DNA from 4 places in the Mesorhizobium sp. ORM8.1 genome. Region 1 is predicted to be linked to each of the others. Evidence: riboswitches for the same ligand, from Rfam matches in the RefSeq annotation. Region 1 holds a riboswitch; each other region holds the start of a gene.
The links. Region 1 has a riboswitch for cobalamin ahead of ACVDG8_RS32130 (DUF1636 family protein). Riboswitches for the same ligand answer to the same signal wherever they lie in the genome.
Positions count from the first base shown of each region.

Region 1 (5,281 bases):
GCGAGCAGCATCGAGCGATAGAAGAGGATGGGGATGACCTTTCCCTCCCCTCGAGGGGAGGGTGGCCCGCAGGGCCGGGTGGGGTCGGAGCGACCGGGCTCGGCGCTTCTTTAAGCAGGCGCGCCTCGGAGAGGACCCCACTCTCGGCCTGCGGCCGGACCCTCCCCTCAAGGGGAGGGGGACGACACCGCAGCCCGGCTCGTAGTAGCCAGCTTTCGGTACGTTCACCGGCTCGGCCACCGCCGCATCCGATCCGGCCAGCCACGTCAGCCGCTGCATCAACGCGGTCATATTGGCCGGGCCGCCTTCGCGGAAATAGCCGAGCAGGGCGTCCAGCTCGGCGCGCGGCAGCGTCGAGGCCTCGATAAGCCTTTGGTCCTCATCGTGGCTTTCACCGGGCAGCAGCGCCAGCTTGATGCCGCGTTCGCGCGCCACCGCCGCGAGCTGGTCGCAGCCGTAGCGCCACCAGTCGTAGCCGCCGAGGATGCGGACAAGGATGACCTTGGCATGGCGGGCGACGCTGTCGATCCAGAGGTCCACCGACATTGGATGGCGCAGATCACGTAGCGCGGCGAGCCGCATCGAGGGCAGGCGGGCGGCATCGGCTTTCCATGCCACCGCCAGGCCGGCAAGGTCGCTGTCGGTGAAGGACAGCGCCACCACATCCGCCGGCGTCTGCCGCAGATCGACCGGCTCGGCGAGATCGTCGAGCGAGGTGGAACTGGTGGTCAGAATATGCATTTCGCCCCTAGGTCGGTTGGCGTCAGCCGGCGAGTATAGCCTCGATCGCCGGGCGGTTCAGCCCCTTGAGGCCGATGACGACGAGACGCGAACGCCGATCGTCCTCGGCCGTCCAGGCGCGGTCATAGTAGTGGTTGACGCGCGGGCCGACGGCCTGCAGCAGAAGCCGCATCGGCTTGCCGCCGACTTCGACGAAACCCTTCACGCGCAGCACGTTTTCCTTTTCGGCGGCGGTGGCGACGCGCTTTGCCAGCTCGTCCGGATTGGCGATCGAGGGAATGTCGACAATGAACGTGTCGAAGTCGTCATGCTCGTGGTCGAAGGCGCCGTCGTGATGGGACTTGCGGTTCTCGATGTCGTCCTCGACGGCGAGGCCGAGGCCGAGCAGCACCGAGGGATCGACCTTGCCATGCGAGGTCGGCACGATTTTGACCGCGCGGGCCGAGTGTTCGCCGATGATGGCGTTGGCGCGGGCCGAGCCGGCGGCGTCCATCAGGTCGTTCTTCGACAGGATGATCAGGTCGGCACAGGCGATCTGGTCCTCGAACACTTCCTCGACCGGGTCGTCGTGGTCGAGGCTGTCATCCTGGGCGCGCTGCGCCTGCAAAGCGTCCATGTCGTTGGCGATGCGGCCTTCGGCGAGCGCCGGGCCGTCGACCACGGCAATGACGCCGTCCACGGTCACCCGGCTCTTCACCGTCGGCCATTGGAAAGCCTGGACCAGCGGCTTTGGCAGAGCGAGGCCCGAAGTCTCGATCAGGATGTGGTCGACCTTCGGCGTCAGCGCAAGAATCTGGTCGAGCGCCGGCACGAAATCATCGGCGACGGTGCAGCAGATGCAGCCATTGGCCAGTTCGACGATGTTTTCCTCCGGGCAGGTGTCGATGCCGCAGCCTTTCAGGATTTCGCCGTCGATGCCGATGTCGCCGAACTCGTTGACGATGATGGCGATGCGCTTGCCGCCGGCATTCTCCAGCAGGTGGCGGACCAGCGTCGTCTTGCCGGCGCCGAGGAAGCCTGTGACGACGGTGCAGGGAACACGGGAGAGGTTGCCGGCCGTATTTGGAGCGCTCATGGTCAGTCCTTCAGCATGTCGAGGGGAGGGATGCGGGCAACGAGGCCGCGCTTGAGGCAATCGGGGCGGCCGCGCCACGGGATGAGACCGTCGGCCGACGTGGCGAAGAGCTTTGCGCCGGCAACGAGGTCGGCGCCACTGGTCGTGGTCAGGTCGCCGAAAACATAACTCCAGCAGCCGTCGCGCAGGATCGCGGCGCTCAGCCGGCGCTTGCAATTGCCGAGGCATTCGACGGTGCGGACGCGGATCTTGTCATCGCAGGCGGCGCGGCGGGTGTCCTCGGCAAGCAACTCGCCGGCGCGCGGGTGGCCATCGGAGCCGGCCTCATCGCGGCAGGAAGCGCAGACGATGACGGTCACGCCGGCCAAAGCGTCGCCGTCGTCGGACGAATTGTCCGCTGTGCCAGCCGAAAAACTGCCGTTGTGGTCCAAAAAGCCGGGCTCCTTACCCGGAAACCCGCCGGGCGATCGGATTCTTTCTCTCAGACGGCAGGTCTCCTGGCTCGCGAGTCGTCGCCTTGAGTAGCCGCCTTCCCGGGAACATCCCAGTGGTTTTCGGCTTTGGCTCGTCGCTTACAGTTGCGGGACAGCCGCGGATTTGGGTTTTTCTCGCCCGCACCGCATTCCCTCTTGGCCCTTGCCGTTGCGGGCAGGGGACCGTCTGAAGCGGATTTAGGCTTTTGGAGGCAGCGGTGTCAACGCGTGGCTACGACACTGCGATGTCGGCCAGCGCCGGTCCCAAATCGCCGGCCGGCGTCACCTCGATGCTTTCCAGGCCGAGCCAGGCCTGCATCTGCTTCAATTCCTCGAAGAGCTGAGCGGCTGTCTCCGGCGGCGCGTCGGGCTCGGCATAGGCGGCATGGACGCGCAGCACGCCTGCCGGACGGTCGGCGCGGAGGTCGACGCGGGCGACGATCCGGTCGCCGAGCAGGAAGGGCAACACGTAATAGCCGTATTGGCGCTTTTCGGCCGGCGTGTAGATTTCGATGCGGTAGCGGAAATTGAAGAGTTTTTCGGTGCGCGTGCGTTCGAAGACAACCGGGTCGAACGGCGCGAGCAAGGCACGCGCCTCGATCCGGCGGGGAAAACGGGCATCCTTGTGCAGATAGGCGGTCCTGTCCCAGCCTTCGACGCTCACCGGCAGCAACTCGCCCATTTCGACCAGTTCCTCGATGCGGTCCTTGGTGTCGCCGGGCGCCAGACGGAAATAGTCGCGCAAGTTGCCATAGGTGGCGATGCCGTGGGCGCGGGCGGAAATGCGCAGCAATTCGCGATGCGCGTCCTCGACGGAAGGGACAGGCAGGTCGAGCACGGCCTGCGGCAGCACACGCTCCGGCAGATCGTAGTAGCGCTCGAAGCCGCGCCGGTAGGCGGTGGTGATGCGACCGACCCAGAACAGCCATTCGAAGGCGTGCTTGGCCTCGCTCCAGCCCCACCAGCCGCCATTGCCTTTGTGGCCTTCTATGTCGGAGGCGGCGATCGGGCCGCGTTCGGCGACTTGCCCATAGATCTCGTCGATCAACTCTTTGCGTTCACGCCCCCATTTGGCGAGGCCGAGATACATTTCGTCGCCTTGCTCGGCGCGCTGCATGCGCCAGCGCATCAGCGGCCAGGTCTCGACCGGCAGGAAGGAGGCTTCATGCGCCCAGTATTCGAACACGGTGCGCTTGCGGGTGACGGCGGCGTTGTCGAGCAGCGCGAGCGGGTAGGGGCCAAGGCGCGAATAGAGCGGCATATAGTGCGCCCGCACCACGGCGCTGACGGAATCGATCTGCAGCAGGCCGGTGCGGGAGAGAACGCGGGCGAGGTGGCGCCGGTCGGGTGCGCCGGAAGGCCGCGGGTCGGTGAAACCTTGCGCGCCGAGCGCGATGCGCCGGGCCATACGAAGCGAAATCTTGTCCTTCATCCAGGCGCCCTTGCCCTGATCGTTTGCCGGATTTTTAGCCGGTGATTCCGGTGATGCTAGCAGGCAAATGGCGGGAGATGTGTCAGGAGACAAAAGTGGAGTAAAAAGCGAAGGAAATCAAACCGGATGGGATCGGACCAGTTTCCTCCGATATGGCGTCCAGGGCGGTAATTTGAACAAGGTTTGACTTGCTTCGCTGAAACCGCTGCGCTAACCCTCGCCGCGTTGCAGCATGGGCCTCTTAAAACGGTTCAGCGGTTAAACTGTCACGCTTCCGCATTAGAGTTCGTTGCTGTAATCAAAGTGAACTGGCCCGCCGAGGAAAGCCGCCGCATGAGCGCACTCCTGAGTTCGTACCTGCCGATCGTCCTGTTCATCGCCGTGGCGCTGGTCGTCGGCCTGGCGCTGCTGGTGGCGCCGTTCCTGGTGGCCTACCGCAATCCCGATCCGGAAAAGCTTTCCGCCTATGAATGCGGGTTTAATTCGTTCGACGATGCCCGCATGAAATTCGACATCCGTTTCTACCTGGTGTCGATCCTGTTCATCATCTTCGACCTGGAAGTGGCCTTCCTGTTTCCGTGGGCCGTCTCCTTCTCGAAAATCGGCATGCTCGGTTTCTGGTCGATGATGGTGTTTTTGGCGGTGCTGACCATCGGCTTTGCCTATGAATGGAAAAAAGGAGCGCTGGAATGGGATTGAACGATAGTTCAGGCACCCTCGTCGCGCCGAAGCCCAAGGGTATCATCGACCCCAACACCGGTCGGCCGGTGGGGGAGGACGATCCCTTCTTCCTCGAAATCAACAACGAGCTGGCCGACAAGGGTTTCCTTGTCACCTCGACCGAAGCGCTGATCACCTGGGCGCGCAGCGGCTCGCTGATGTTCATGACCTTCGGCCTTGCCTGCTGCGCGGTCGAGATGATCCATACCTCGATGCCGCGCTACGATTCGGAGCGTTTCGGTGTCGCGCCGCGAGCGTCTCCGCGCCAGTCCGACATCATGATCGTGGCCGGCACGCTGACCAACAAGATGGCGCCGGCGCTGCGCAAGGTCTACGACCAGATGCCGGAGCCGCGCTACGTCATCTCGATGGGCTCCTGCGCCAATGGCGGCGGTTATTACCACTATTCCTATTCGGTGGTGCGCGGCTGCGACCGCATCGTGCCGGTCGACATCTATGTGCCCGGCTGCCCGCCGAGCGCCGAAGCGCTGCTCTACGGCATTCTCCTTCTGCAGAAGAAGATCCGCCGCACCGGCACGATCGAACGGTGAGCCGATGACCCAGGCGTTGAACGAACTCTCCACCTATCTCGGCGAGAAACTGGCCGGTCGCATCGGCGAGGCCGTGCTGGCCTATGGCGAGTTGACGCTTCTGGTCGAGCCGGGCAATCTGATCGAAGTGGCGACTTTCCTGCGCGACGATCCGCGCTGCCAGTTCATCTCGATCATCGACGTTTGCGGCGCCGACTATCCGTCGCGCGCCAGGCGCTTCGACGTCGTCTATCATCTGTTGTCGCCGAAGCAGAACGTCCGCATCCGGCTCAAGGTCCATGCCGACGAG
Region 1 is NZ_CM132600.1:6,446,135-6,451,415, forward strand. Features, by position in the region: partial or broken gene ACVDG8_RS32120 (cobaltochelatase subunit CobN) at 1-741, opposite strand, end outside; gene cobW (cobalamin biosynthesis protein CobW) at 764-1,816, opposite strand; gene ACVDG8_RS32130 (DUF1636 family protein) at 1,819-2,247, opposite strand; cobalamin riboswitch at 2,287-2,492, opposite strand; gene ACVDG8_RS32135 (winged helix-turn-helix domain-containing protein) at 2,522-3,721, opposite strand; gene ACVDG8_RS32140 (NADH-quinone oxidoreductase subunit A) at 4,055-4,420, shown strand; gene ACVDG8_RS32145 (NuoB/complex I 20 kDa subunit family protein) at 4,411-4,992, shown strand; gene ACVDG8_RS32150 (NADH-quinone oxidoreductase subunit C) at 4,997-5,281, shown strand, end outside.

Region 2 (5,281 bases), 3.3 Mb from region 1:
CTTCTTCGGCAAGGTCTCCAACGATGCGCTGGGCGAGATCTATGCGCACGACATCCATGCCCAGGGCGTCGCCTTCGACACCAAACCGCTCAAGTGCGAGCCGCCGACGGCCCGCTCGATGATCTTCGTCACACCCGACGGCGAGCGCTCGATGAACACCTATCTCGGCGCCTGCGTCGAGCTCGGCCCGGAGGACGTCGAGGCCGACAAGGCGTCGGGCGCCAGGGTCACCTATTTCGAAGGTTATCTCTGGGATCCGCCGCGAGCCAAGGAAGCGATCCGGCAGACGGCGAAACTGGCGCACGCGGCAGGCCGCGAAGTGTCGATGACGCTGTCGGATTCGTTCTGCGTCGACCGCTACCGGGGCGAATTCCTCGACCTGATGCGCTCGGGGACGGTCGACATCGTCTTTGCCAACAGCCACGAGATCAAGTCGCTCTACCAGACATCGTCCTTCGACGAGGCGCTGGCGCAGATCTGCAAGGACTGCAAGATCGCCGCCGTCACGCGGTCTGAAAAAGGCTCGGTCATCGTGCGCGGCGACGAGACCGTGGTCATCCAGGCTACCGCCATCAAGGAGCTGGTCGACACGACCGGCGCCGGCGATCTCTACGCCGCCGGCTTCCTGCATGGCTACACGCAAGGTCGCGACCTCAAGACCTGCGGTGACCTTGGCTCGCTGGCGGCCGGACTGGTGATCCAGCAGATCGGCCCGAGGCCAAGACAGAATCTGCGCCGCGAGGCCGAGCAAGCCGGGTTGTTGTAGGCGGCATTTCGACAAGGTGCTGCCCACCGCACTTGCTGCAGGGCTGTTAAGACAAGCGCGTCTAAATCGAAATGTCGCGTGCCCGTCCGTGAAGGATGGCGGTTTTCTCCAAATTTCAATTTTGCAGGCTCAGGAACGTTGTCGCACCTCGGGCCGGTACTGCCGGCCGATCATGCTGGCCAGCACGCCCAGTTTTGGCGAAACTCGTTTAAGCCGGGATCGTGTGACCGGCAGATTGCCCGAGCAGCGAGGCACCACCGGCGCACGGCGCAAATGGCTCAGCTCTACCGCGACCTGCGACTTGAGAACACGCCGTAAACGACGATTTCACATAAACACATAAACATTTCTTTATGCGACATTGACAGCAGAGCGACCTGCTGCGATTGTCTGCATGTCGTGGTTCTCCGCAAGGCGTTGCCGTAGCGGAGCTAAGAGGGAAGCCGGTGCAATGCCGGCGCTGCCCCCGCAACTGTAAGCGGCGAGCCAACCCAACAATGTCACTGGGGCGAACTGCCCCGGGAAGACGGGGCAGAGGCTGTGACCCGCGAGCCAGGAGACCTGCCACGGTGAACAACGTCCATGGGCGGGGTGTCTGGTGGCCGCGGTAGCTCGGCGTTGATGCCGGCCTGCTAGCGCCTCCCTTGTCCCCGCCCCCAACCATCGGGGTATGGAATGAATGTCTCCCAACAAGTTCCCATAGCAACGCTTGGCGTGCCGCGTATCGGTCGCCGGCGAGAACTGAAATTCGCGCTTGAAAGCTACTGGTCCGGAAAATCGTCTGCTGACAACCTTCTGGCGACGGCAAAGGCGCTCCGTGCAGCCAGTTGGAGCGAGCAGCACGACCGCGGCGTGTCGAAAATCCCGTCGAACGATTTCTCACTGTATGACCATGTGCTCGACACCGCAGCAATGCTCGGCGCCGTGCCAGCTCGTTACGGCTGGACGGGCGGCGAGGTCCCGCTCGACATCTACTTCGCGATGGCGCGCGGGACGCAAGGCGATGCCGCGGGTTGCGGACACGCCAGTCACGAGCGTGCGGTTCAGGGGCAGCGCGTAACCGCGATGGAAATGACCAAATGGTTCGACACGAACTACCACTACATCGTGCCGGAGCTGGGCGAGGATCAAACATTCGCCCTCTCGTCGACGAAACCAGTCGATCACTTTCTGGAGGCAAAAGGGCTCGGCATCCATACACGCCCGGTTATCCTTGGACCGGTCACCTTCCTCAACCTGGCGAAGTCTCCCGACCACGGTTTCAATCCCATAGCGCTCCTACCGCGGCTGCTGCCCGTCTACGAGCAACTCCTGCGCAGGCTGGAGCTCTCGGGGGCCGACTGGGTGCAGATTGATGAGCCGGCGCTTGTGCTCGACCTTAACCCGAACGAACGAGCTGCCTTCGAATTCACCTACGGGCAGCTGTCGAAAGCCGCGCCCGAGTTGAAAATTATGCTGGCCACCTATTTCGGGCCGCTGGGAGACAATCTCGATACCGCGCTTTCACTGCGCCTGGCGGGCCTACATCTCGACCTCGTGCGCGCTCCCGAGCAGTTGGATACGGTTGGTCGGCTCGCACCGAAGGATCTGGTGCTCTCACTTGGCTTGATCGACGGCCGCAATGTCTGGCGCGCGAACCTGACTGCCATTCTCGACCGCATCAAGCCGATCGTTGCCGGCTGGCCGCTGGACCGCGTCGAGATTGCGCCTTCGTGCTCGATGCTTCATGTGCCGATCGACCTTCGGATGGAGACCGCGCTCGACGTGGACGTCGGTTCGTGGCTGGCATTCGCCGCCCAGAAGACCGAAGAGCTGCTCGTACTGGCCCAAGCCTTGTCCGAAGGCAGAGAGGCCGTAGCGGGCGCGCTGAAGGCTTCTGAAGAGGCGGCCGCTGCGCGCGCAATGTCGGGAAAGGTCCATGATCCGCTCGTCCACGGGCGCGTAAGCAGCATTGACGGCGCCATGAAGCAACGAAAGAGCGCATTTGCCAAGCGCTCGAGAGTCCAGGCTGACACGCTCGGGCTGCCGCCGTTCCCCACGACGACCATCGGGTCCTTCCCGCAGACGCCCGAGGTGCGCAGGGCGCGCTCCGCACATGCCAAGGGCCGACTGAGCTATATCGACTACCAGGCCTTCCTGAAGAAGGAGACGGAGGCGGCGGTCCGTTGGCAGGAGGAGATCGGGTTGGACGTGCTGGTGCACGGCGAGTTCGAACGAAACGACATGGTGCAGCATTTCGGGGAGCAGCTGTCCGGCCTCGCCTTCACCCAGCATGGCTGGGTGCAAAGTTACGGCTCCCGGCTTGTGCGCCCTCCCATCATCTTCGGCGACGTATCACGGCCCAATCCGATGACGGTTTCCTGGTGGCAATTTGCCCAGTCGCTGACGAAAAAGCCGGTGAAGGGCATGCTCACCGGCCCAGTGACGATCCTCAACTGGTCTTTTGTTCGCGACGACGTACCCCGCGCCGAGGCCTGCTGCCAGATCGCGCTCGCCATCCGCGATGAAGTGGCCGACCTGGAAAGAGCTGGCGCAAGGGTGATCCAGATCGATGAGGCCGCCTTTCGCGAAGGCTTGCCCCTGCGGAAGTCGGATTGGAAACATTATCTCGGCTGGGCTGTCGAATGCTTCCGGATCGCTTCGACGGGTGTAGAGGACGCGACCCAACTTCACACGCACATGTGCTATTCGGAGTTCAATGAGATCATCGATTCCATCGCTGAACTGGACGCGGACGTAATTTCGATCGAGACGTCGCGCTCCAAAATGGAACTGCTAGACGCCTTCACCAAGTCCAAATATCCGAACGAAATCGGCCCCGGGGTCTACGATATTCACTCACCAAGTGTCCCGGAAATCGGCGAGATTTTGCACCTTGCCCAACTTGCCCGCGAGCGACTGTCGGACAGCCAACTATGGGTCAATCCAGACTGTGGTCTCAAAACAAGGAAATGGGAGGAGGTCCGCCCTGCCCTCATCAACATGGTCGCTGCAGCACGCGCGCTGCGGGAGAATGTCCAGACGCAGGCCGCTGGGTCCCTGTGACGGCAAACATGTGACCAGCTGGCTTCGCGGATAATTTGAGGCAGAAAGGACGCCATCGAAAAGTCGCGCGCAAGTCGGTAGGCACGAGTGGGGCCCCGCCCTCGTCGTCTAGCCGAAGGCCCCGCTGGACGACTGAGCCCGCAGGGCAGGATCTGGGAAGCCGCTTCTGGTCAGAGGACGGATGATCTAGATCACGAGGTCGACAAGGCGGCTTCGTCCATGAGCTTCTGGTTCTGACACAGCCAGCGGTCAACAGACCCTTCACCGAGGGGCACACGTTTGCGGATGCCGCCTGTGCGTCCGCACTATTGAGATATCGCGGTGAGATCGACCATCGAGAGCATCGTGTCGATTGACTGCGTGGCATGTTGCTGACAATCGACAACATAGCCATGGCCCCGAGCCGAAGCTGCGACCCTTTATTCGTCCCATGAGTTGAAACTTCGCTGCATCTGGCGTGGCGCTTGCTTCGCTTCCGCTGGGGTTCGAACTGGGTTTTCACGCGCACGACTCGCGGTAGAGTGTTGCTTCGACACCAGCCGCCAACATCACGATCGGTCCAAAGATCTCAGCTGTGCTCTCCCAGCCGCCTTTCCGTTGTGCGAGCTACCGGAGGAGAGGCGAGGAGTGGAATCAAACCAAGGTGTAAGGAGCATCTGATGTCGAACATGATGAAGGCACTGGTGAAGGCCAAGGCCGAGCCGGGCATCTGGATGGAAGAAGTGCCGGTGCCGGAGATCGGCCCTAACGATGTGCTGATCAAGATCAGGAAGACCGCGATCTGCGGCACTGACGTGCACATCTACAATTGGGACCAGTGGGCGCAGAAGACCGTGCCGGTGCCGATGGTCACCGGCCATGAGTTCGTCGGCACCATTGCCGATTTCGGCGCGGCGGTCACCGAATACAAAGTCGGCCAGCGGGTGTCGGGCGAAGGCCACATCGTCTGCGGCCATTGCCGCAATTGCCGTGCGGGCAGGGGCCATCTGTGCCGCAACACGCTCGGCGTCGGCGTCAACCGTCCAGGCGCCTTCGGCGAGTATCTGGCGATCCCGCAGCACAATGTGGTGCCCATCCCCGACGATGTGCCCGATGAGGTCGCCGCGATCTTCGATCCCCTGGGCAATGCCGTCCACACCGCTTTGTCTTTCGACCTCGTCGGTGAAGATGTGCTGGTCACCGGCGCCGGGCCGATCGGCATCATGGGCGCGCTGGTAGCGCAATGCGTCGGTGCGCGAAAAGTGGTGATCACCGACATCAATCCGGTGCGGCTGGCGCTGGCCAAGAAGCTCGGCGTCCAGCATGTCGTCGATGCGTCGAAGGAAAAGCTGCGCGACGTCATGCCGGTGCTCGGCATGACCGAGGGTTTTGACGTCGGCCTCGAAATGTCGGGCGCCGCCCCCGCCTTCCGCGACATGATCGACACCATGAACAATGGCGGCAAGATCGCCATTCTCGGGATTGCGCCGA
Region 2 is NZ_CM132600.1:2,383,002-2,388,282, forward strand. Features, by position in the region: gene ACVDG8_RS12235 (adenosine kinase) at 1-766, shown strand, start outside; cobalamin riboswitch at 1,150-1,349, shown strand; gene metE (5-methyltetrahydropteroyltriglutamate--homocysteine S-methyltransferase) at 1,466-3,811, shown strand; gene tdh (L-threonine 3-dehydrogenase) at 4,471-5,281, shown strand, end outside.
Region 2: it holds a riboswitch for cobalamin, as region 1 does, so the genes downstream of both, metE (5-methyltetrahydropteroyltriglutamate--homocysteine S-methyltransferase) here and ACVDG8_RS32130 (DUF1636 family protein) in region 1, are expected to answer to the same signal.

Region 3 (5,281 bases), 2.8 Mb from region 1:
GAGACCCAGAACCCGCTCTGGGCGCCGAATTCATCCACCACCGCGCCGGCGACAAATGCGCCCAGCGCCATGCCGATGCCGATGCCGGTGGTCACCCAGGTGATGCCCTCGGTCAGCATCGCTTCCGGTACGTGCCGCTCGATCAGGCCGAAAGCGGTGATGAAGGTCGGCGAGATCGCCACCCCGCTAAGGAACACGGTCAGCGCCAGCAGCGGCACGGAGCCCGCGGTGAGCGGCAGCAACGTGCTCAGCGCCAGGACGGCGACCGCCATGGCCAGTTGCCGCTGCAGCGGCGTCTTCAGATTGAGCGCGCCGATGACGATGCCGAGCACGAACGATCCCAGCGCATAGACGCCGATGACCAGGCTGGCCGCACCTGGCTGCCCGAGTTGCTTGGTAAGCGCCACCGTACTGACTTCGGTCGTGGCGAAGGTCGCGCCGACGAAGATAATGGCCAAGGTGATGATCTGCACCGGCCGCAGACGGATCGCCGAGCCGCCTGAGTCATGACCAACCGGCCGGACCGGCGGTTCGGTCGAGCGCTGCAGCAGGAAAGTGGCCCAGCCAACGGCCAGAAACAGCGTGCTCGCCAGGACCCCGGCTTCCGGAAACAGCGCAGCGCTAAGCCCCACCGACAGCGACGCGCCGACGATATAGACCAGTTCGTCCGCGGCCGATTCGAAGGCGAAGGCAGTGTTCATCTGCGGACGCCCGCGAAACGTCTCGGTCCAGCGCGCGCGCACCATGGCCGGCATGCTGGGCATGGCGGCCGCCGCCAGCGCCGATGCGAACAGCGTCCATACCGGCCAATCCTGATTGGCCGCGACGATCAAGACCGCAAAGGCGACAAAGGTAATCAGAGTGGTGGGAACCGCGACCCGGCTCTGGCCAAGGCGGTCGACCAGCCTCGACGTCTGCGGCGAAACGAATGCGTTGGCCAAGGCGAATGTCGCCGAGACGGCGCCCGCCAGCCAGTATTCGCCGCGCGTCTGCGACAGCATCGCAACGATGCCGATCGGCGCCATGGCGATGGGCAGCCGCGCGACAAAGGCCGCCGCGGCAAAGCCTTTCGTGCCGGGAGCCCGAAAGATATCCGCATAAGGGTTTCGCATGATCCTGCTCCTCGACAAGGTGACATACCGCAACTACATACGCTGCGTATGAATGTCAGATAGTTCATACGCCGTGTATGTCAATTGGCATACGCAACGTATGTGAGTAGGGCCAGACGCCGATGCACAGACCGCGCAAGGAGATGATCGCCGAGACACGCGCCAAGTTGATCGCGGCCGCCCGCCATGCCTTCGGCACGATCGGCTACGCGGAGGCCTCGATGGACGATTTCACGGCCTCGGCCGGCCTCACGCGCGGCGCACTTTATCATCATTTCGGCGACAAGAAGGGGCTGCTGCAGGCGGTGATCGCCGAGATTGACGGCGAAATGGCTGTGCGGGTCAACGAGGTGGCCGCGCGCGCGCCGACCCGCTGGCAGCGCTTCGTCGACGAATGCACGACCTATATCGAAATGGCGCTGGAGCCGGAAATCCAGCGCATCATGTTCCGCGACGGCCCGGCGGTGCTCGGCGATCCGGCGCAGTGGCCGAACGCCAATGCCTGCATCGCCTCGATGACCGATCATCTCACCACGCTGCAGGAAAAGGGCGTGGTCGTTTCCGGTGTCGATCCCGAGACCGCCGCGCGGCTGATCAATGGCGCCAGCAGCCAGGCCGCCCAGCGCATCGCCAATTCAAAGGATCCGGAAGCGACGTCAAGGAAAGCGATAACGGCATTTAAGCAATTGCTTGAAGGCTTACTCAAGAAGACCTGACAATAGCACCAGAATAACGATACGAGCCGGGCTTGTGCACCAGTTTTGCGCGATGCAAACCTGTCGCGCAATTGACTTTCCCAGGCGCGGGCGCATGGTCTTCAGCCACTTCTAAGGCGGAGAGTCGGGGCCATGTGGGACTTCAGCATCGGCAAGTCGGTGTCCATCATGATGCGGACATGGCCGTTCATCGTCTTTCGCATGATCGTCTATTTCGGCATCACGATTGCCTACATCATGGCGACCGGCACGGGCGCCAGCGTCGGCTACGGCGTCGGCCACATCTCCACCGATCCCGACGGCCCGGCGTCGTTTGCGCTGTGGGGCGGCGTTGTCGGCTTCGGCATCGTCTCGATCGCCGTCTACTGGATCCGCGAATACATCCTTTATGTGCTCAAGGCCGGCCACATCGCCGTCATGGTCCACCTGATCGACGGCCACGACGTTCCCGACGGCCAGAGCCAGATCGCCTATGCCAAGGAAGTGGTCACCCAGCGTTTCGCCGAGGCCAACATCCTTTTCGTCGTCGACCAGCTGGTCAAGGGCGCCATCCGCGCCATCACCGGCCTGATCGGCGGCATCGCCGCCTTCCTGCCCATTCCGGGCCTCAGCGGCCTGGTCAGCTTCGTCAACACCATCATCCGTCTGTCGCTGACCTATGTCGACGAGATCATCCTCGGCTACAACATCCGCATCAATTCGAACTCGCCCTTCGAGACAGCGCGGCAAGGCGTCGTGCTTTACGCGCAGAACGGCAAGCACATGGTCAAGAACGCCGTCTGGCTGGCGGTGATCATGTGGGGCGTGTCCTTCGTCATCTTCCTGTTGATGCTGGCGCCTGCCGCCGCGATCCTCTGGGTCATGCCCGGACAGCTGGCCGGCTGGGCCTTCGTGCTGGCCATCGTCTTTGCCTGGGCCTTCAAGGCGGCCTTCATCGAGCCGTTTGCCATCGCTTCGCTGATGCAGGTCTATTTCGACGCCATCGAAGGCCAGACCCCCAATCCGGAATGGGATCGCCACCTGGCCGAGGCATCCTCGAAATTCAAGGAATTGCGCGACAGGGCGCTCGGCGCCTTCGGCGGCGGCTCGCGCTGGGATACGCCCCGGGCGGCTTGATCAGCTCTTTGAAGGGCTGCCAAGCCCTGCAATCGCCGATTTCAGCGACGCCTCGCCGGCGCCGCGAAATGTCTCGCTCATCACCAGTTCCGGCAAGGCCAGGCGCTTGCCCCAGCCATGCGTTTCGAGATCCGGCTTCGGCGCGAATTCCGAGACGCGGCCGACGCACAGATAAGCGATCGGCGTGACGTGTTCGGGGATCGACAAAAGCCGCTTCAACGCCTCCGTTTCGATGATGCTGACCCAGCCGACCCCGACACCCTCCGCTCGAGCCGCCAGCCAGAAATTCTGCACGGCGCAGACGGTGCTGTAGAGGTCCATCTCCGGATTGTGCCAGCGCCCAAGCGGCGAGTCCTTCGATCGCTGCCGGTCGCAGGTGATGCACAGATTGAGCGCGCTCTCGCAAATGCCTTCGAGCTTCAGCTTCCGGTAGAGTGCCTGCCGTTCGGCCTCGATGGCCGGCAGTTCCTGTTCGCGCGCGGCCAAAAACAGGTCGCGCACCTGCCGCCGTCTTGTCGCATCGCGGATGACGATGAAATTCCACGGCTGCATATAGCCGACCGACGGCGCATGATGGGCGGCGGTGATGAGCCGCGCCAGCACGCCATCGTCGAGGTTGTCGGTCGAAATGGCTGCGCACGTCACGCCGGGTGAACATCGCCCGGTAGACCGCGTCGCGCGCCAATTGGTCAAAGTCATCGCCGCCGATGGCGGGCGTCTGTGCTTGCATCGCTTTTCCCCTGCGATAAGCAGCCCCCGCCTGACCAAGCGGGTGACCATGTCTGCCAGGCCGGTCTTCTGGCTCGGGATCGACCCGCGTCCGGCGCCTTCCCGTCAACGACAGTGGCGTTTGCCGGCGCGGTCCCCCTCACAGCGTTGGGCACGCCACGGAATAAAACCGTGTTCCCGATTCTCCCGCGTCGCGGGCACCAGGCAGCGATGCGACCTTATCGCGAAGCTTGGCTCCCGCCAATGCCGTCAGCGACACGGCAAGGCGCGATTGTCCCCAGCCATTCGGCATTCAAACATGGCCATCGCGGCCATAGGTCCCTAGATTAGGGGCCATGGCCACACGTCTCTACACCCATCCGATCTTTCTCGAACACATCACGCCGCCCGGCCACCCCGAGCGTCCCGACCGTCTGCGTGCCATCGAGCGTGTGCTGGACGATGAGGCGTTTTCGGCGCTCGACCGCGTCAAGGCGCCGGAAGGCGACGAGGCGACGATCCTCTACGCCCATCCCGAGGATTTCGTTGAGCGCGTGCGCGCGGCGATCCCCGAGAGCGGCATCGCCTCGATCGACGCCGACACCAGCGCCAGCCCGAAGAGCTGGCAGGCGGTGGTGACGGCGATCGGCGCCGCCAACGCGGCTGTCGACGATGTCTTCGAGGGCCGCGCGGCAAACGTCTTCGTTGCCGCCCGTCCGCCCGGCCACCATGCCGAAAAGGCCACGGCAATGGGCTTTTGCCTGTTCAACACGGCGGCCATTGCGGCACGCTATGCACAGAAGAAACACCAGGCCGAGCGCGTCGCCATCATCGACTGGGATGTCCATCACGGCAACGGCACGCAGGACATCTTCTGGGACGATCCGTCGGTGCTCTATTGCTCGACGCATCAGATGCCGCTTTATCCGGGCACCGGCGCCAGGAGCGAGACCGGCGCCGGCAACATCGTCAACGCGCCGCTGGCGCCGCAGACCGGCAGCGATTTGTTCCGCGACGCTTTCCTGTCGCGCGTATTGCCCTCGATCGACGCCTTTGCGCCGGATCTGATCATCATTTCCGCCGGTTTCGATGCGCACCATCGCGACCCGCTGGCCGAGATCAACCTGACCGAGGACGATTTCGACTGGGCGACCGGCCAGTTGATGGAACGCGCCGGCCGCCACAGCGGCAACCGGCTCGTCAGCTTGCTGGAAGGCGGCTACGATCTGCAAGGACTGGCATTTTCAGTCGCCGCCCATGTCGGGCGGCTGATGAAGGGATAAAGTATGGCTGTCGAAGGCAATGAGGACGTCAAGGCGATGAGCTTCGAACAGGCGCTCGACGCGCTGGAGAAGATCGTCGATGATCTGGAGCGTGGCGACGTCCCGCTCGACCAGTCGATCAAGATCTATGAGCGCGGCGAGGCGCTGAAGGCCCATTGCGACCGGTTGCTGAAGGCCGCCGAGGACAAGGTCGAGAAGATCAGGCTGTCGCGCGACGGCAAGCCGGTGGGAACAGAGCCGCTCGACGCAGAGTAATTGAAAACGGTGGGGCAAAGAAAGTAGGTAAGGAGTTCAAGCTATGTGCCGCAACATCAAGACCCTGGCCAATTTCGAACCGCCGGCGACC
Region 3 is NZ_CM132600.1:1,806,854-1,812,134, reverse strand. Features, by position in the region: gene ACVDG8_RS09540 (MFS transporter) at 1-1,112, opposite strand, end outside; gene ACVDG8_RS09535 (TetR/AcrR family transcriptional regulator) at 1,235-1,828, shown strand; gene ACVDG8_RS09530 (hypothetical protein) at 1,961-2,944, shown strand; gene bluB (5,6-dimethylbenzimidazole synthase) at 2,945-3,589, opposite strand; cobalamin riboswitch at 3,716-3,893, opposite strand; gene ACVDG8_RS09520 (histone deacetylase family protein) at 4,009-4,935, shown strand; gene ACVDG8_RS09515 (exodeoxyribonuclease VII small subunit) at 4,939-5,190, shown strand; gene ACVDG8_RS09510 (DUF2277 domain-containing protein) at 5,234-5,281, shown strand, end outside.
Region 3: it holds a riboswitch for cobalamin, as region 1 does, so the genes downstream of both, bluB (5,6-dimethylbenzimidazole synthase) here and ACVDG8_RS32130 (DUF1636 family protein) in region 1, are expected to answer to the same signal.

Region 4 (5,281 bases), 1.9 Mb from region 1:
ACCATTGATCCTGGTGCTGCAATTCGTCGGCTTCATCGCCGCCTTTCGCGCACATGGCGTGCTTGATCCGCTGCTGGCCGGCACACTGGGCGCCCTGCTGACCCTATGGGTGACGTTCACGCCGTGCTTTTTCTGGATATTCCTCGGTGCCCCCTACATCGAAGCCCTGCGTGGGAACAAGGCTCTGTCGGCCGCCCTCACGGCCATCACGGCGGCGGTCGTCGGCGTTGTGCTGAATCTGGCACTATGGTTTGCGCTCCACGTGATCTTTCATGAGGTGCGCAACATCGGTTGGGGAATGAACGTACCGGTATTGTCCTCGCTCGACTGGCGGGCCGCACTATTGTCCGCAGCCGCAATGATCGCCGTTTTCAGATTGAAAATCGGCATGTTGCCGACCTTGGCCGGGTCGGCGCTGGCCGGATTGGTGCTCATGGCTATCCACGCATAGGTCGGGAAACGCCCCGAGCCTCCAATATCGGCATTGGCGCTGGTGGCTCGGCTGTTGTCCACGGCGATGATAAATCCTAAGCCGCCGCCAGCGCTACCGCATCGGCGCCTGCCGGAAAGCGCAGCGTGCCGGTGGTGTCGTTGACGGCGTGCCACACGCCTTCGGCGACGTCGATTTCCCTGGTGGTCAGCTGCACAGCCATGGCCGGCTTGTCGAGGTCGCCGAAGATCGACTTGGCGAAATCGGCATAGGCCTGCGGGATCAGGTCCTGGACGCGGACTTCGGTGTTTTGCGAGAACCTCGTCGTCGGGCCGTAGCCAGGCTCGACCAGTTTGGCGCGCACGCCAAAGGGAGCGAGTTCCAGCGCCAGCGAGCCGGTAAAACCTTCGATCGCCTGCTTGCTCGCGGTGTAGGGCGCCGCCAGCGGGAAGGGCGCGAAGGTGGCGCTCGACGTCACGTTGACGATGACGCCGGAGCGGCGCTCGCGCATCTGCGGGATCACAGCTTGGCACATCGCCATGACGCCAAACGTGTTGGTCTCGAAGACCTTGCGGATATGTGCCATCAACGTCGCCTCGAAGGCGCCGGCGATACCGACGCCGGCATTGTTGACCAGCGCGTCGATCGGCCCAGCGGCCGCGATTGCCGCCGCAATGCTGTTCTCGTCGGTCACGTCGAGCGGCAGGATGCGCAGCGACGATGAGCGCGGCAGGATGTCTTCGCGCGGCGTGCGCATGGTGGCGATGACATTCCAGCCCTTGGCGAGGAAATGGCGGGCGGTCTCCAGGCCATAGCCCGAGGAGGCGCCTGTGATCAGGATGGTTTGCATGGGATGGTTTCCTTGTTGTTCGGTGGTTTATCGCACCAAGGTACGCTCAGGAGGCAGGACTATCTATAATTGACAGTCCATATTTTGTTTTCGAAAGTCCTGAAATGGTTGACCCTCTGTCAGAAGTCATTGGCTTGCTGAGGCCCCGCGCGGTTTTCACCAAGGGCATCAGCGGCGCGGGACGCTGGGGCGTGCGCTATGCCGATTTCGGCCATCCGAGCTTTGCCATCGTCGTCGAGGGAGCCTGCCGCCTTGCGATGGACGGGCAACCGCCCTTGACGCTGGAAGCCGGAGATTTCGTCCTGCTGCCGACCACGCCGGGCTTCACCATGACGGGCTTCGAACCTGTCGTCCCGACCTTCGTCGACTCCGACCTTGCCGCGACGACCGAGGGCGAGGTGCGGCACGGTCGGCAGGACGGCCCGCCCGATTTGCGCATGCTGGGCGGCTATTTCCTCTTCGACAGCGAGGATGCCGGCCTGCTGGTCTCGCTGCTGCCTGGACAGATCCATGTCCGTGGCGTCGAGCGGCTGTCGGTGCTGGTCAGGCTTTTGATCGAGGAAGCGGCCGGACGGCATTCGGGGCGCGATCTGGTGCTGACCCGACTGATCGAGATCCTGCTGGTCGAATCGCTGCGCCAGACGCAGACGCCGGACGCGCCCACCGGCCTGCTGCGCGGCCTCGGCGACGTACGGCTAGCGGAGGCGATCCGCCAGATGCATGCCGATCCGGCGCGGCCCTGGACGATCGTCGAACTGGCGAAGGAGGCGGCACTATCCCGCTCCGCCTTCTTCGACCGTTTCCTGCGCAGCGTCGGCATGCCGCCGATGGAGTATCTCTTGGCCTGGCGCATGGCGCTGGCCAAGGACATGCTGCGCCGCCAGAAGGCCGACATCGCCGAAGTCGCCGAGCGTGTCGGCTATGGCTCGGCCAGCACCTTCAGCACCGCTTTCAGCCGCCATGTCGGCCAGCCGCCCGGGCGCTATGCCAGGGCGGCGCATTAGAGGCCTGCTACTTACTGTACCGGGATATGGGCCATGATGAATCGCAAGGCGTCATCATAGCTGGCGAAGTCGTCAACATTGGCGGCGAGCGGCTTGTGTTGGCCACTCACGGCCCAGACCTGCTTGTCGCCGGTCGATTTGAGGAGGTAGAAAAACGCGGGACATTCATTGTCGACGAAGACGAAGTACAGGTCTTCGTCCCGAAACATCTTCTTCACGGTTATCATGGATTGCGCGCGGCAACAGCGCCATGCCTTGTTTGAACCAATGCTGCTTAGCCAAACCGCCGCCGCGAGTCGAGTGGTCGCAATCTTATCTCAAGCTGATCAGCGCCGTGCCGACGATTGCCAGAAGCGCGCCGGCCCAGGCGGCGTTCGTCGGCCTTTGCCCGCTGCGCAGCCACACCAGCGGCAGGATGATGATCGGCGTCACCGAGGACAGCGTCGAGATGATGCCGACATTGCCGGCGAAACGATCAATCTCTGGCAGGCGCTGGGCGTTCTCCTGGTGCTTTGCGGCATCGTGCTTGCCATCGGCATGCCCAGGGGGGGAACGCGGCCCTTGAGCTCGCTGAGGAACATGGAGCTCAGCGCGCTGCAGCAGGCGGCGGTGACGGTGAGGGCTTCGGGGAGGAGCATGTTGGCCGTTGCGAATCCGGAGGCCGGGCGATTTCCCGATCCTTACGCCAGCCGGTGGCAGTCCGCTAGGCAGCGCATGGGCTGGCACGGATCGTCGCTGGGCCGATTGTCGTCCTTGCGCTTTGCCAGCGTCGCTTTCGTGTGGACGCCTGCCGTGGGCGGATGGTTAGATCGCGGCGTTCAAGGTGCCCTTCGGTCTGAGTCGGTCTGAGGGATAATTGGGAAGCCGGTGAGATTCCGGCGCTGCCCCCGCAACGGTAGCGAAGCTTGCGTTCCGACGAAAAGCCACTGGTGACAAGCCTGGAAGGTGTCGGAACAGGTCCCGCAAGGGACAGCTTCGAAGCCCGGAAACCAGCCTCGAACATCGTTGAACTCGACTGATCGCGGTGGGCGGTCAAGAGGCAGATACGGATCGGCCTTAGCGCCGCCCGTGACTTTCCTCCATCACCACTAGGTTCAGTCCTTGCAAAGAAGGACGAACATGGATTCGCACAGCAAAATACCCGGGCTTGCGCCGGGCAGGCCGGAACGTCCTCGCAGGATGCGCCGGGCCAACGCGACGACGATGCGCGCCGTCTCGCCGCTGCCGCCGCCGGAAGAAGTCTTCGCCGACTGGCTGCTGTCGGTGCCGCATGACGCCGATCTGGAAGCGGCGGCGCTGAAGAAGATCGCGCTGATCGACCACTGCGGCTCTCTGCATCCCGACCTGCAGCGGCTGCGCACCTTGCTGGCCGCCGTCGCTGGCACTAGCGCCTGGCCAATGCGCGTCCGCAAGCTCTGAAATTCCCGACGCGGTGGCGCCGTTGATGGGCCGCTTCGCCGATTATGATGGCGGCGTCACCTCCATCCGATGGAGCACAAGAGCTGCGTTACATCGGCTGGTATCTGGACGAGATCAGCCGGCCCTGAGCAGGCGGGCTGTCGCTAGATTGGGCGTGTGCGCGAGAAGGGCGAACCGAAGATCGACCACCCGGCGGCGATGAGCGCTGCGACCACGGCGACGAGCGCCGCAAGGCTCGGCATGTGGAAGACCATGTCGCGCCAGCGCGGCTCGACCACCCCGCCGGTGCTGAAGCTTTCGCCGCTGAACTGGCACAGGATCCAGGAGGCGCCGCCGCGCACCATGTCGGCGTCGATGTCGGAAATCAGCGCCTTGGCGTCGTGCGCGGCGGCGGGCATCGTCGCCATGTAGGTGAGCAACGCCTTGGCGGTGGCGAGATAGGCGTGGCTGCACTCGTTGAACGGGCTTTGCTCGTCGGCAAGGCTGCCCGGCATCAGGCCCCACAGGCAATAGGTGAATTGCAAATTGCCGTGATTGTAGAGCCGCCGGAAGGTCGGGTCGGTCACGGTCTGGCGCTGGGCAAGCGCGAGGATATCGCTGCGATAACGCGCGATCACGGCCATCTGGCCATGGGTCAGGCTGGGGATCTGGATGCCGGGAGGAGGGGGTGCCGAGGAGCCGCTATGGGCTTGCGCTGGCGCGATGGCCAGAGGGCCGGACACGATCGTCAAAAACAAAACGGCCGCCAGGGCGCGAAACCATGGCGGCCGATACATTGCGATATCAGGCGTAGCGGCGGGCGGCGCCGCTTCGCTTGCCGGCCGAGCTGACGCTCGGCAACCGCCCCGAAGGCTAGTCCGACCACGGCCCACAGAATGAGCTGGATGCCGAGCGAAGCGACGCGGAACTGCCACAGCACGACCGCCGAGAAGTTCTCCGGCACTTCGTTGATGTCGGGAAGGGCTGCCTTGACCAGTGCGAAGACGACGAGGAAGGCGAGCGCCGCGACGATCGAGGCGTTCCAGCCGCCGAGCCTGCTCCACAGCCGCTGCGCCAGGCCGACCGCCGCCACCATGGCCGCGATCGAAATGACGATCATGATGAAGAACAACTCGGTTCTATAGCCGATGGTTTCGGGATTGCCGACCGCGGGCGGGTTGGCCGGATATTTCAACTGAGGCACCACGATCACGGCGAGGAAGCCGAGCACGGCGAGCAACGCCGAGGTGCCGCGCGGACCGAGCGAGCCCAGCCGTCCATTGGCGTAGGCGAAGACCAGCGAGAACAGCCCGCCAAGTGCTGCGCCATAGATCAGCACGCCGGCGGCAAGGCCGATGCCTGCCTGCGTCGGCCGGCTGACGATTTCTTCTTCGGGGGCTTCGCCGGCGGCCTTGGCCTGCGATTCTTCAAAGGCGATAGCCTTGTCGACTTGCGGCTCGCCATAGACGCGCGCGAAGGCAAACGCGATCAGCCCCGCGACAAGCCCGACGAGCATGCCGCGCAGCAAAAGTTTTCCAACCATGTCAAATCCCCTGAGAGCAATTCCAGGAAAAGTGCGTAGCGGTTTTCCGTCCGGAA
Region 4 is NZ_CM132600.1:979,381-984,661, reverse strand. Features, by position in the region: gene chrA (chromate efflux transporter) at 1-451, shown strand, start outside; gene ACVDG8_RS05100 (SDR family oxidoreductase) at 528-1,280, opposite strand; gene ACVDG8_RS05095 (cupin domain-containing protein) at 1,385-2,284, shown strand; gene ACVDG8_RS05090 (hypothetical protein) at 2,296-2,502, opposite strand; cobalamin riboswitch at 3,089-3,296, shown strand; gene ACVDG8_RS05085 (hypothetical protein) at 3,404-3,703, shown strand; gene ACVDG8_RS05080 (hypothetical protein) at 3,847-4,440, opposite strand; gene ACVDG8_RS05075 (CbtA family protein) at 4,431-5,225, opposite strand.
Region 4: it holds a riboswitch for cobalamin, as region 1 does, so the genes downstream of both, ACVDG8_RS05085 (hypothetical protein) here and ACVDG8_RS32130 (DUF1636 family protein) in region 1, are expected to answer to the same signal.